Linked DNA regions of Proteiniborus sp. DW1. The protein of the gene in region 1 binds, or shares a complex with, the protein of each later gene. Links are inferred from orthologs where the notes say so. Each region holds a gene or a part of one and is shown in the gene's direction. Other genes may lie near its edges.

Evidence for each region. Proteins that work in one complex are often made in the same cells at the same time.
Region 2: rny (region 1) and pfkA share a complex: the UniProt entries of both Bacillus subtilis proteins name them as parts of the possible RNA degradosome complex. The link is inferred for Proteiniborus sp. DW1 from one-to-one orthologs.

The regions. Positions count from the first base shown.
Region 1 is NZ_FMDO01000036.1:17,141-25,905, reverse strand. The notes cover bases 2,350-5,282. They hold rny (ribonuclease Y), read left to right. Parts: upstream 2,350-3,019; coding sequence 3,020-4,546; downstream 4,547-5,282. Other genes in these bases: DW1_RS09030 (PHP domain-containing protein), read left to right, coding at 5,081-5,282; spoVS (stage V sporulation protein SpoVS), read left to right, coding at 4,694-4,954; recA (recombinase RecA), read left to right, coding at 2,350-2,589. Also shown: pgsA (CDP-diacylglycerol--glycerol-3-phosphate 3-phosphatidyltransferase), read left to right, coding at 1-176; DW1_RS09050 (competence/damage-inducible protein A), read left to right, coding at 201-1,433; more of recA, read left to right, coding at 1,540-2,349; more of DW1_RS09030, read left to right, coding at 5,283-5,950; DW1_RS09025 (PadR family transcriptional regulator), read left to right, coding at 5,937-6,311; DW1_RS09020 (pyridoxal phosphate-dependent aminotransferase), read left to right, coding at 6,430-7,590; DW1_RS09015 (sigma 54-interacting transcriptional regulator), read left to right, coding at 7,793-8,765. UniProt on the Bacillus subtilis protein: Endoribonuclease that initiates mRNA decay. Initiates the decay of all SAM-dependent riboswitches, such as yitJ riboswitch. Involved in processing of the gapA operon mRNA, it cleaves between cggR and gapA.
Region 2 is NZ_FMDO01000044.1:17,611-23,245, reverse strand. The notes cover bases 18-2,950. They hold pfkA (6-phosphofructokinase), read left to right. Parts: upstream 18-970; coding sequence 971-1,930; downstream 1,931-2,950. Other genes in these bases: pyk (pyruvate kinase), read left to right, coding at 1,944-2,950; DW1_RS11285 (hypothetical protein), read left to right, coding at 681-878; DW1_RS11290 (DNA polymerase III subunit alpha), read left to right, coding at 18-561. In the rest of the region: more of DW1_RS11290, read left to right, coding at 1-17; more of pyk, read left to right, coding at 2,951-3,701; DW1_RS11270 (acyl-CoA thioesterase), read left to right, coding at 3,810-4,223; DW1_RS11265 (aldo/keto reductase), read left to right, coding at 4,253-5,263. UniProt on the Bacillus subtilis protein: Catalyzes the phosphorylation of D-fructose 6-phosphate to fructose 1,6-bisphosphate by ATP, the first committing step of glycolysis.

The DNA.
Region 1 (8,765 bases):
AGACTATAACTCAGATTGTAGCAATTGTTTTACTGCTTGTTAATAATTACCCATTCAGTAAAATAGGAATTCCTTTTGATAAGTTGTGCGTGTCTTTAGCAGTTATTTTCACAATTATTTCTGGAATTGATTACTTTTATGTTAACAGAAAAGTATTTTTAGCAAGTAATAAATAAGCAGTTATGCTAAGAGGTGATGGTATGAAAGCTGAGGTAATTTGTGTAGGTACTGAGTTATTGTTGGGTAATATTATAAATACCAATGCAAGGTTTCTTTCTCAAACACTAGCAGAATTAGGAATAGACGTATATTATCAAACTACTGTAGGTGACAACATGGAAAGAATTATGGATGCTACTCTTAATGCTTTAAATAGAGCAGATATTTTGATTTTTTCTGGTGGATTAGGACCTACAAAAGATGATTGTACGAAAGAAGCTGTATGTAAGGTTCTAAAAAGAAACTTATACTTAGATGAACAAATATTAAAAAAAATATTTGAGTTTTTTTCTAATAGGCAGATGCCTGAATCTAATAAAAAGCAAGCTTATGTACCAGAAAATAGTGAAATATTAGAAAATGATATGGGAACAGCACCTGGTTTTTTTATTGAAACAGATAATAAGATAATAATCTTACTTCCCGGCCCACCACACGAGCTTATACACATGTTTAATAAACATGTTATACCCAAGCTTAGCAAAAACTCGAATTATACCATAAAATCAAGGGTAATTAATACAATTGGAATAGGTGAGTCATCTTTAGAAGAAAGGATAATAGACTTAATAGAGGCTCAAACTAATCCAACTATTGCAACCTATGCCAATAATGGACAAGTAGATATTAGAATTACAGCTAAGGCAGATAGCATTACCGGTGCTGATGCTTTGCTAGATGATATTCAGATTAAGATAGATGAGAGAATTAAAGAATTTATCTATAGCTATAATGGCGAAACTATTGAAGAAGTGGTTTTTAAACTTCTTTGTAAAAGACAGTTGAAAATAGGATTTTGTGAGTCATGCACAGCTGGTCTTACTACCTCTATGCTTGCTAGTATTCCGGGAGCATCTAAGGTTTTGGATAGATCTTTTATAACTTATAGTAATTTATCTAAAATGGAGGAAGTAGATGTTAAATCTAGAACACTAGAAACCTATGGAGCAGTAAGTAAAGAAACCGCTATTGAGATGGCACAAGGCATTTTAAAAAAATGTCCAATAGATATAGGTGTATCCATCACCGGAATAGCTGGTCCTACCGGTGAAACTGATAAAAAACCTATAGGATTAGTATATATTTGCATCGCAACTAAAGAAAGACATATAGTAGTTGAAAAGAGATTTAACGGTAATAGGGATGACAATAGGCTTAGAGCTGCAAAAGCTACATTTGACATAATTAGGAGATTTCTGCTGAAATTAGTTTAATAAACTTTTTTGTTTGACTATTATAAGAACTTATTATATAATTACAATGGAACACTTGTTCGAATATTTAAAAAGGTGGTGAATCCCAGTTTTTCTGGGAATACTTATGCAAGAAAAAAAGAAAGCTCTTGAAATGGCTATAAGCCAGATTGAAAAACAATTTGGAAAAGGCTCTATAATGAAATTAGGTGAAGATTCAAAGCTTAATGTTGAAGCAGTATCAACTGGGTGTCTTGACTTAGATATAGCAATAGGAATTGGTGGACTTCCAAAGGGAAGAATTATAGAAATATATGGACCAGAATCTTCAGGTAAGACTACAGTAGCTTTACATTCAATAGCAGAAGTACAAAAATTAGGTGGAACTGCTGCTTTCATCGATGCAGAGCATGCGTTAGACCCTAGCTATGCCAAAAATCTAGGTGTGAATATTGAAGAATTAATCGTATCTCAGCCAGATACTGGAGAACAGGCCTTAGAAATTGCTGAGGCGTTAGTTAGAAGTGGTGCTGTAGATATTGTGGTTGTAGACTCAGTTGCCGCTTTAGTTCCAAAAGCAGAAATTGAAGGAGAAATGGGAGATAGTCATATCGGTTTACAAGCTCGATTAATGTCACAAGCTCTTAGAAAATTAGCAGGAGCTATAAAGAAATCTAATACTATAGCAATATTTATTAACCAACTTAGAGAAAAAGTTGGGGTTATGTTTGGTAATCCTGAAACAACAACTGGTGGTAGAGCATTGAAATTTTATGCTTCTGTTAGATTAGAAGTTAGAAGAGTTGAGTCATTAAAACAAGGCGAAGATGTTATTGGTAATAGAACTAGAGTTAAAGTTGTTAAGAATAAGGTCGCACCTCCGTTTAAACAAGCTGAATTTGACATTATGTATGGAACAGGCATATCAAAAGAAGGAAGCATTTTAGATATGGGAGTTGCTGCGGAAGTAATTAATAAATCAGGTTCATGGTATAGTTATGAATCTAATAGATTAGGGCAAGGCAGAGAAAACGCAAAAGAATTCTTACGTGAGAATATTGACATAGCTAATGAGATAGAAGCAAAAGTAAGAGAAAAATTTAACCTTCAGGTTCCTCATCAAACCAATAAATTAATTGATATTCAAAAGGAAAAAAATGAAGAAGACAATGAGTAAATAATGGTAAACTAGTATAAATGGCGAACCTCGCCATTTTTTCGTTAGAAAGTGATGCTTTTTTATAAGATTTTCTATTTAGAGAACATCTTGTTTACATATTTTAATAAAAAAATCTTTATTTTTTATGCTTCACTTAATAGAAGCTTTTCTTATTTACTTGACATATAATTTAAAAAGTAATAAAATTAAATCGTATAGCAATATACTTATTAATGTAACATAAAAAACTTTCTACAAGATAATATGTAGGATCTCATAAGCCGAGATTACTCGGTTTATATTTTTATTAACTAGTATATTAGCTATTTGCACGAGATTAGTCATTTCGGCAATCTGCTTAATCTGTTATTGTATTCTAATGAAGATGTAAAAAAAACGAAACTTGAAAACTGAATAGTAAAGGAGGTGCTTTATCATTACATTACTAGTGATTGCAGGAACTGTTGGTGGCTTGGCAGTTGGAACCATATTGGGTATATATATTAGGAAAACAATTGCTGAAGCAAAAATAGTAAGTGCAGAGGAAGAAGCTTCAAGAATAATAGATGAAGCTAAAAAACAATCAGAAACACTAAAAAAGGAACAACTTCTTGAGGCAAAAGAAGAAGTTCATAAAGCTAGGAATGAATTAGAAAAGGAAATAAGAGAGAGAAGAATGGAAATTCAGAAGCAAGAAAGAAGGTTGCTTCATAAGGAAGAATCCATTGATAGAAAAAGTGAAGCATTAGAGAAAAAGGAGGAACTCTTAGCTAAAAAAATTAAGGATTTAGAACAAAAAGATTTAGCTATTGAAGAGTTATACGTTAAGCAAGTAGAGGAGTTAGAAAGAATTTCTAATTTAACATCTGATGAAGCTAGAGAATTATTATTAAACGATATCAGAAAAGAAATAACTCATGATGCAGCAATTATGATTAAGGATATTGAAAATAAAGCAAAAGAAGAGGGCGAGAAAAAGGCAAAAGAAATCATTGCTTATGCAATTCAAAAATGTGCTGCTGATCATGTGGCAGAAACTACTGTAACTGTAGTTCCATTGCCAAATGATGAAATGAAAGGTCGAATTATAGGTCGAGAAGGTAGAAATATCAGAACCTTGGAGACTTTGACTGGTATTGATTTGATAATTGATGATACTCCTGAAGCAGTTATTTTATCTGGATTTGATCCAATTAGAAGAGAGGTTGCAAGGGTAGCTCTAGAAAAGCTTATTATTGATGGACGTATACATCCTGCAAGGATTGAGGAAATGGTTGAAAAAGCAAAAAAAGAAGTAGACAATCATATTAGAGAGCAAGGCGAACAAGCTACATTTGAAACAGGAGTACACGGTCTTCATATAGAAATTATTAAACTTCTAGGTAGGTTAAACTATAGAACTAGTTATGGACAAAATGTACTTAAACACTCTATAGAAGTATCTCATTTAGCAGGTTTAATGGCTGCAGAACTAGGAGCTGACATAAAAATTGCAAAACGAGCAGGTCTCTTACATGATCTAGGTAAAGCTGTTGACCATGAAGTAGAAGGTCCACATGTTGCTATAGGAGCAGACATATTAAAGAAATATAGAGAATCCAAAGAAGTAATTCATGCCATGGAAGCACATCATGGAGATGTCGAGCCAGAAACAATTGAGGCTGTTTTAGTTCAAGCAGCAGACGCTATATCTGCTGCAAGACCAGGTGCTAGAAGAGAAACATTAGAAGCTTACATTAAAAGACTAGAAAAGTTAGAGGAAATTGCTAATTCCTTTGATGGCATAGAAAAATCTTTTGCTATACAAGCAGGTAGAGAAATAAGAATAATGGTTAAACCAGAACTTATTAATGATGACCAAATAATCCATACTGCTCGAGAAATAGTTAAGAGAATAGAAAATGAATTAGAGTATCCTGGACAAATTAAAGTAAATGTGATAAGAGAAACAAGAGCTATTGAATACGCAAAGTAGAGAAGACTATGTCTTCTCTTTTTTAATGTTGTAAAAATTATAATATTTTGAAAAAATCTAGCTGGGAAAAGAGGATTTTTTTGTTATTTGTAGAATAATATATTCATGTTGCAATAAATATTATTATTTTTTAAGGGGGCTTTTTTAATGGATGTATTAAAAGTATCAGCAAAATCAAACCCAAATTCCGTTGCCGGAGCATTAGCTGGAGTATTAAGAGAAAAAGGTGCTGCAGAAATACAAGCAATAGGTGCAGGTGCTCTAAATCAAGCAGTTAAAGCCGTAGCTATTGCTAGAGGATTTGTTGCTCCTAGTGGTGTTGATTTAATTTGTATACCTGCTTTTACTGACATTGAAATTGATGGGGAAGAAAGAACTGCTATTAAGCTCATTGTTGAACCTAGGTAATTAAAAAAAACCTGCACAAATATGCAGGTTTTTTTATTCATTTAGACATAATATATTCATATATATTATTTGATATTAATCAATATATATGAGACATAAGTTTAATTTGAAAGGAATGGTGACTTTATGTGTAAAGAGATTAAAAAATCTGATTTACACGTTCATACCACATTTTCTGATGGTTCTTTAACTCCATATGAAGTTCTGAAATGGGCCTATGACAAAAAAATTTATGCAATTTCTATTACTGACCATGATACTATAGAAGGTTTGAAATATGCAATAGAAAGTTCTAATTTATTTGATGTTCTTATTGTTCCAGGAGTAGAAATAAGCTGTACTTTTGAAGATGAAGAGATACATCTATTAGGGTATTATTTTGATATACAAGATAAGAACCTGCTTGAGGCTCTTAACCTATTAAAACATTCTAGAGAAACAAGAGGAGAAAAAATTATTGAAAAGCTAAATAGGTTAGGATTAAATTTGACTTTGCATGAAGTATATGATATTGCTGGTAAGGGTGTTATTGGCAGACCACATATAGCTAAGGCTATGATTAACAGAAAGTATGTTAGTTCTGTACAAGAAGCATTTGATAAATACTTAGATAGACACAAGCCAGCTTATGTTGATAGATATAGACTTTCTCTAAAAGAAGGTATAGATTTAATACATAAAGCAGGAGGGGTAGCAATAATTGCACATCCAGGATTAATTAAAAATGAAAGAATTTTTTTTGAAGTTATGAAAATAGGGATTGATGGAATTGAAGTTATTCACTCAAAGCATTCTCCTGAGGATACTTTAAAATATGAACATATGGCTAATGAGAATAATCTAATTACCACCGGTGGTTCAGATTTTCATGGAGACTTAATTGGTGATATACCGGTGTTGGGCGACTATTTTATTGATTATTCGCATGTAAAGCTTTTATATAAGAAAGCCTGCTTTTATAGAGAAAGGAGAGACATTGATAATGTACAAGAATGAAAGAAATAGGCAGTTTCCTTCCAAGCTTAGCACGACATCATTTGTTAAGTTATATATACTACATTTATTGACAGAAAAAAGCTATTATGGTAATGAAATAATTGATGAAATCAAATCAAGACTTAATAACAAATGGGAGCCGAGTCCAGGAATGATTTATCCACTTTTACGAGAGCTTGAAGATAATAATTATATTCATGGTTGGTGGCAAGAACCAGATAAACGCTCTATTCGACACTATAAAATAACTGATATTGGATATGAGCATTATAAGAAAATAAAATTGCTATATCATTCTAGCCTTGAAGATTCTCTAACAATAATCAAAAATACCTTAAAAGATATCTATAAAAGTAAATAAATATTATATAAACTGCTTAACTTTAAAAGGAAATTTGATTTTTATGTAGAAATTGTAATCAATTATTATTAAAGGGAGGATGATTATTTTGAAATTTAATCTTTCATCAAAGGCTTTAATGATATCACCATCTATAACATTGGATATCACAGCAAAAGCGAAAGAAATGAAGGCTAGAGGAATAGATGTAATAAGTTTTGGTGCTGGGGAGCCTGACTTTGATACACCAGAGAACATTCAGCTTGCTGGAATTAACGCAATCAAATCTGGAAACACTAGATACACTGCAACATCGGGTATTCTCGAATTAAAGGAAGCTATTTGTGAAAAACTAAAAAAAGAAAATAATTTAGACTATAAACTGAGTAATATTATCGTATCTAATGGTGCTAAACAATCTATTTTCAACTCATTATTTGCTATTCTTAATCCTGGTGATGAAGTTATCATGCCATTACCTTATTGGGTTAGCTATCCTGAATTTATTAAACTATCAGGTGGAGTACCTGTATCTGTAGAAACAAAGGAAGAAAATAATTTTAAATTTAAACTTGAAGATCTAGAAAATGCACTAACCTCAAAAACAAAGGCATTAATTTTAAATAGTCCTAGCAATCCAACAGGTGCTGCTTATGATTTAAAAGAACTTCAAGATATTGCAAACTGGGCAGTAAAAAACAATATATTCGTTATTTCAGATGAAATATATGAAAAACTTATTTATGATGGACATAAACATATTAGCATTGCTTCTCTCAATGAAGAAATTAAGAGATTAACAATAGTAATTAATGGTATGTCTAAGGCTTACGCCATGACAGGCTGGAGAATTGGATATGCTGCAGCAGATGAGGAAATAGTGAAGGTAATGACAAATATTCAAAGTCATACTACCTCTAATCCTTGTTCAATTTCTCAGTATGCCAGTGTTGAAGGATTAGTTGGTGATCAATTAATAATAGAAGAGATGAAAGAGCATTTTATTCATAGAAGAAACTACATGGTTGAAAAGATCAATTCAATCAATGGATTATCTTGTAGAAAGCCTCTTGGTGCTTTCTATGTGATGGCTAATATTTCAAAATTAAAAGGACAAATCATAAAAGGTAAAAACATAGAATCATCCTTAGACCTAGCAAACTTACTACTTGACGAGGCAAAGGTTGCAGTTATTCCTGGTTCTGCTTTTGGTGCTGATGATTTTATTAGATTATCCTATGCTACATCAATGGAAAATATAAAAGAAGGTTTAAATAGGATAGAAGAAACACTTAATTAATAATCTATTTAATTGAACCATTTACTATAAAAAAGGTATGGTCTACCATATCTTTTTTTATACCGAATAGAAAAATCTTAAAAGACTTTATTAGTTTATAACGTCCAATAAAAACTTTATAACTGGCAATCATTTTACATTTTCTAACAATATAATTTTAATTTTTAAAGTGCTCTGATATTAATATATTAGAGGTGAAAACATGGAGCTTATTAGTACAATTGTAAATAATATAAAAGCAAAACATATTATGAATAATAGTATAATAAAAGTATGTAAAGTTCATAATCTTTTCAATGTGCTTAAGTTAATGAAAAAAAATAAACAAAATGCAGTTATAGTTATCGACAACAGTAATAGAAAACATATTAGAGATTTACTTCTGACTATAGAAGACCTGGTAAATATAATAAGTGAAGGTATTACTTTAGAAGAATATATAGATAAAAATACAGCAACTTATCATAGGGGTATAGACATTGAGGATTCAGTAAATGAGATAATGAAATTGGTCAAAGAAGGTTACGATAAATCTATACCTGTATACAGCGAAGGTAGGATTAAGGGAGTAATTAGTCCTAATAATGTAGCAATTTTTTTCAATAATTTATTATTTAAAGTAAATGACTTATTTAGCAAAATCTTAGATAATATTCATGATGCTATATGTGTAGTTGATAAAGAAGCAAATGTTTTGATATGGAACAAAAGTGCTGAAAAATTGTACAAAATAAGCAGAGAAGAAATCTATTGTAAAAAGATACAAGAGATTTTTCCTAGTGCGTTGTTACCAAAAGTAGTAGCAGAAGGTAATTCTTATGAGAATATTTTTAATAGTCCTAGAAAAGGATGCTATAATATTATTAGTGCTAAACCATTGATGGATAATGATCAAATCATAGGTGGTGTAAGCTGCGACAAAGATATATCTGAGTTAATAAGGATGGCAGGCTTGCTTAGTAAAACACAAGCAAACCTCCAAGTTCTTGAAAGCGAGGTTTCAAGTTTAAATGAAAGTAGATTTCCATTTTCACAAATAGTAAGTAATAATAATAAATTTAATGAGATTATAGAATTTAGCAAAAATATATCAAAATCTACTATTAATGTATTGATAACAGGTGAAAGTGGAACTGGAAAAGAGGTATTTGCACGAGCCATACATATAGAAAGTG
Region 2 (5,635 bases), on another replicon or contig:
ATTTCAAATGTGACAACCTTTGATATAAGTGAAGCAGTAGATAATATAGGTTTAAGTACAGGCTCAGTAGGTGACGGAAACAAAGTTATCATAGGAGGAATAATAGTAAAAAAACAGAATAAAATTACTAAAAATAATAATATGATGGCATTTGCAACCTTAGAAGATTTATATGGTACAGTAGAGCTTATTATATTCCCTGCAACTTTTGAAAAATACAATAAGTTTATATATGAAGACAGTATTGTAATAGTAGACGGAAGGTTAAGCATTAATGAGGAAGAGGACCCTAAGATAATAGTTGAAACTATTAAACCTCTTGTTAAGACTAAAAAAGAAAAGATGTATATAAAAATACCTAGTTCAAAACCTATTAATTTTCTTGAGGATATAAAAATGGTATTATCTCAGTATAATGGAGCAGTGCCTGTTTATGTATATATTGAAAAGAATAAAAGTACTTTTATGGCAGATAGAGATTTATGGGTAGATGTTGAAAATAGTGAACTTTTAAATAAACTTGAAAGCTTGCTAGGGAAAGATTGTGTAAAAGTTTGCTAATCTATAAAATTATAAACTATAGTGGAAAATTATTAATTTATGGTATAATATGCTTATAGTATCCATTTATAATAATATTCATCAAATAACTATAGAAATAGAAGCTTTGGAGGTCAAATATGTGGACAGCAATATACATGGTAGAAGGTGCTGAAGCAGCTAAAGAATTAGGAGAGAAACTTAAAGCTGAAGGGTTTCTAGTTAAGGTAAAGCCATTTGCGAAAGAGGGAGACAATATAGTTTACAAAATCCTAGTCCCAGAGTTTGAGGCAGACGATGCTCAGACTGTTCTAATAGATTTAGGTTTAGGATACTAAGGCAATTTTAAAACTCGTATTTAATTAAAAACAATAAATTTTTAAATAGCCTGGGACATTTAATGACCATAGTGGCTTAAAGGAGGATTTTTATGAAAACTATTGGTGTACTAACAAGCGGAGGAGATGCACCTGGTATGAATGCTGCTATTAGGGCAGTTGTTAGAGCAGGTATTTACAATAATATAAAGATTATGGGAGTCAAACAAGGGTATAATGGACTAATAAATGGAGATATATATGAAATGAATCTTTCTTCAGTAGCAGATATTATCCATAGAGGTGGAACTATGCTTAGAACTGCAAGAAGCGAAGAGTTTACTACTGAGGCAGGAAGAGAGAAGGCTATGACTGTTTTGAAGGTATTTAAAATAGATGGATTAATAGTCATAGGCGGCGATGGTTCAATAAAAGGAGCTAGAGAGCTTAATAAACTAGGATTTCCCACTATAGGCATACCAGGAACTATTGATAATGACTTAGGATATACAGATTTTACTATAGGTTTTGATACTGCCATAAATACTGTAATAGATGCTATAAGTAAAATTAGAGACACATCTACTTCTCATGGTAGGGCAAATATTATCGAAGTAATGGGTAGACATTCTGGAAATATAGCATTAAATGCAGGATTAGCAGGAGGCGCTGAGAGTATAATAGTCCCTGAGGAAGGATTTGATATAGAGGATGTTTGTAAAAGACTTATACAAGGAAAAAACAGAGGAAAATTACATAGCATAATTTTACTTGCAGAGGGTGTAGGTAATGCATATGAATTAGGAGATGAAATTCAGAAATACACTGGCATAGATACTAGGGTTACTATACTAGGACATCTACAAAGAGGAGGAAGTCCTACAGCATTTGACAGAATAATTGCAAGTAAAATGGGAGCAAGGGCAGTTCAGCTTCTTATAGAGGGTAAGACTTCAAGAGTTCTAGGAATTAAGGGCAATCAAATATTTGATATGGATATAGATGATGCTCTTTCAGTAAAAAGAGATTTTGATTCAGAGACTTATAATTTGACAAAAATTCTATCCATATAGGGGTGAAGATTACATGAAAAAAACAAAAATTGTATGTACAATAGGACCCGCTTCTGAGAACGAACAAGTATTTGAAAAATTAGTTCTAAATGGTCTAAATGTAGCTAGATTGAATTTTTCTCACGGTACACATGAGGAGCACAAAAAACGAATTGATACTATTAAGGCAGTTAGAGAAAGGTTAGATGTACCAGTAGCCATTATGCTAGACACTAAAGGACCTGAAATTAGAACAGGAAACTTTGAAAATGGTATAGCTGAGCTTGTTGAAGGTCAAGAATTTATTATTACTACTAGAGATATTTTGGGAAATAGTAGTATTTGTAGTGTTACATATAGGGGTTTACCTAAGGATGTTAATGTTGGAGATAGTATATTAATAGATGATGGACTTATTGAACTTAAGGTATTAGAAATAACTAATGAAACTGATATAAAATGTACAGTAATCAATCCAGGACCAGTGAAGAATCACAAAGGTGTGAACGTACCAGGAATTAAAATAAATCTACCAGCAATAACACAGAAAGATATAGAAGATATTTTATTTGGTATAGAAAATGACATAGATTTTATTGCTGCATCTTTTATTAGAAAAGCATCAGATGTTATAGAAATAAGAAAAATTCTTGAGGAACATAGAGCTAATGATATCCAAATAATATCAAAAATAGAGAACCAAGAAGGCGTAGATAATATTGAAGAAATCATTCAGGTTTCAGATGGGATTATGGTTGCAAGAGGGGACCTTGGAGTTGAGATTCCTACTGAAGATATACCCCTTGTTCAGAAAAGCATAATTAATAAATGTAATGAAGCAGGAAAACCAGTTATAACAGCTACCCAGATGCTTGATTCTATGATGAGAAATCCAAGACCTACAAGGGCTGAGGTCACTGATGTTGCAAATGCAATTTTTGATGGTACAGATGCTATTATGCTTTCAGGAGAAACAGCAGCAGGAAAATATCCTGTTGAAGCTGTGAAGACCATGGCTAATATAGCACTTAGAACAGAGCATTCTCTAGATTATAATGAATTGCTACGTAATAAGTCAATAGGAAAGAATATAACAGTTACTAATGCAATTAGTCATGCTACTTGTGCTACTGCTGAAGATTTAGGCGCAGCAGCAATTGTAACAGCTACTTCATCAGGATATACTGCCAGGGCAGTCTCTAAGTTTAGACCTTGTTCACCTATTGTAGCTGTGACTCCAAGAAAAGATGTTATGAGGAAGCTTATGCTTGTATGGGGAGTATATGCAATATATGCTAAGGGAGTAGATTCAACAGATGAATTGATTGATTCTTCAGTAAAAAGTGCTATAAAAAAAGGCTATATAAAACAAGGAGATTTAATAGTAATCACTGCTGGAATACCAGTTGGAGTAGCTGGTAGTACTAACTTAATAAAAGTTCATATAGTAGGGGAGATTCTAGTGAAGGGAACAGGAATAGGAAACAGTTCAGCAACAGGTCAGGTATGTATAGCAAATAATTTAAAGGATTTAGAAAATAAATTTGTCGATGGCAATATAATTGTATCAATTGGCACAGATAGAGACATGGTTTCCTATATGGAGAGAGCTAGTGCTATTATTACAGAGCATGGAGGACTTACTTCACATGCTGCAATAGTAGGGTTAAATATTGGGAAGCCAGTAATTGTAGGAGCAACTGATGCAACAAAAATATTAAAGGATGGGGAAGTTATTACAGTAGATAGTATAAGAGGATTAGTATATAGAGGAGAAACAACAGTATTATAGTATAAAGCAAGTATTTTAAGGGCGTTCAAGGACGCCTGACTTTTATTTTTTGGGTTGAATTGATATAATATTCTAAGGAATTGAATCAAACTTTGGAGGAAAAATAATATGATTGGTAAAACAATTATTCGAACAAGATACGCAGAGACTGACCAAATGGGAGTCATATATCACGCAAATTATTTTACTTGGTTTGAAATTGGAAGAACAGAATTTTTCAGGCAGCTTAATATGGACTATAAAGATTTGGAAGCAGAGAATATTTTACTTCCAGTAATAGATGTTGGTTGTAAATACATGCAATCAGCAAAATATGATGATGAGCTAATTATTCAAACCAGACTCACTTCCTTAAAAGGTGTTAGACTTGAATTCAGATACGAAATAATAAGAAAATCTGACAATGTTTTACTAGCTGAAGGGTATACAAAGCATGCCTTTGTTAATAAGGAACTTAAGCCTGTGAATTTTAAAAAGAAAATGCCACAGGTATGGAATTTATTAAATCAAAGTATTGAATAAAATTCGTATATTTCTAAGGGGGAGAAACAGTGGAAAAAAGATTTTTAGGAAAAACAGGTTTAGAAGTATCAGTAATTGGCTTTGGAGGTATTCCTATACAAAAATTAGATAAAGAAAAAGCTATAGATTTAATAAAGGAATTAAGTATTCAAGGAATCAATTTTATAGATACAGCTAGAGGCTATACAGTAAGTGAAGAATTAATTGGATATGGATTGGAGAAAGTTGGAAGAGATAAGTTTGTATTAGCAACTAAGTCAATGGCTAGAGACTATGAAGGTATGAAAAATGAAATTGAAACAAGTTTAAATAACCTGAAAACTAAATGCATAGACCTGTACCAATTACACAATGTCAGAACAGAAGCAGAGTATGATAACATAATAGGTGAAGATGGGGCATTAAAGGCACTTGAAGAGTCAAAAGCTGAGGGTAAGATAAAGCATATAGGTATAACTAGTCATGATTTAAATATACTTGAAAAAGCAATTGAATCAGGTTATTTTGAAACTATTCAATTTCCTTACAATCCAGTAGAAAGACAAGCAGAAGAGTTATTTGAAAGAGCAAATAAATTAGGAATGGGCGTAATAGTGATGAAGCCTTTAGCAGGAGGAGCAATTATTAATGCAGCGCTTTCATTAAGATTTGTACTGGAAAATTCAAATATATCTTCTGCAATACCAGGAATGGATAGTATAGAGCAAATTAAAGAAAATGCTAAAGTTGGGAATGAGTACAAAAGACTAAGTGATGCTGAAAGAGAAATTATTTTAGCAGAAGCTAAAGACTTAGGGACAGAGTTCTGTAGAAGATGCGGCTACTGTGCGCCATGTCCACAGGGAATTGATATACCTGTTCAATTTTTAATGGAAGGATACTATTCAAGATATAATCTCAAGGACTGGGCAAAGGAAAGGTACACAAGCTTTACTAATAAAGCAAGTGACTGTATAGAATGTGGTCAATGTGAGACTAGGTGTCCTTATGATTTACCAATAAGGAAGATGTTGAAGAAAGTTGTGAATATTTTAGGATAATTATGTATAAATTAGTATATAAGTGTTAATAATAAATACTATGATTAAAATAATATGGGGTATACTGGTTCTAGTCTTGGCACGCTAAAGGCGTGTCTTTTTTTTGCATCTAATAAAAAATCACCTCATAATTTCTATAATCAAAAATTTTTTGTCAATGAGTTTCAAGAAAAGCTTTATTTATTTTGCTCAATGGAGACTTTTATTTTATATAGCCTTAGATCTTTAGAGAAACTAATTCATATGTATGTGTCACTAATACAAATAATATAACAAGCTATATACAATTTTATATGAAAGTAGATTCAATGAAGAAGAGACTGAAATAACTTTAAACCGAAAATTTTCTATATCAATTTAATACAGTAGAAC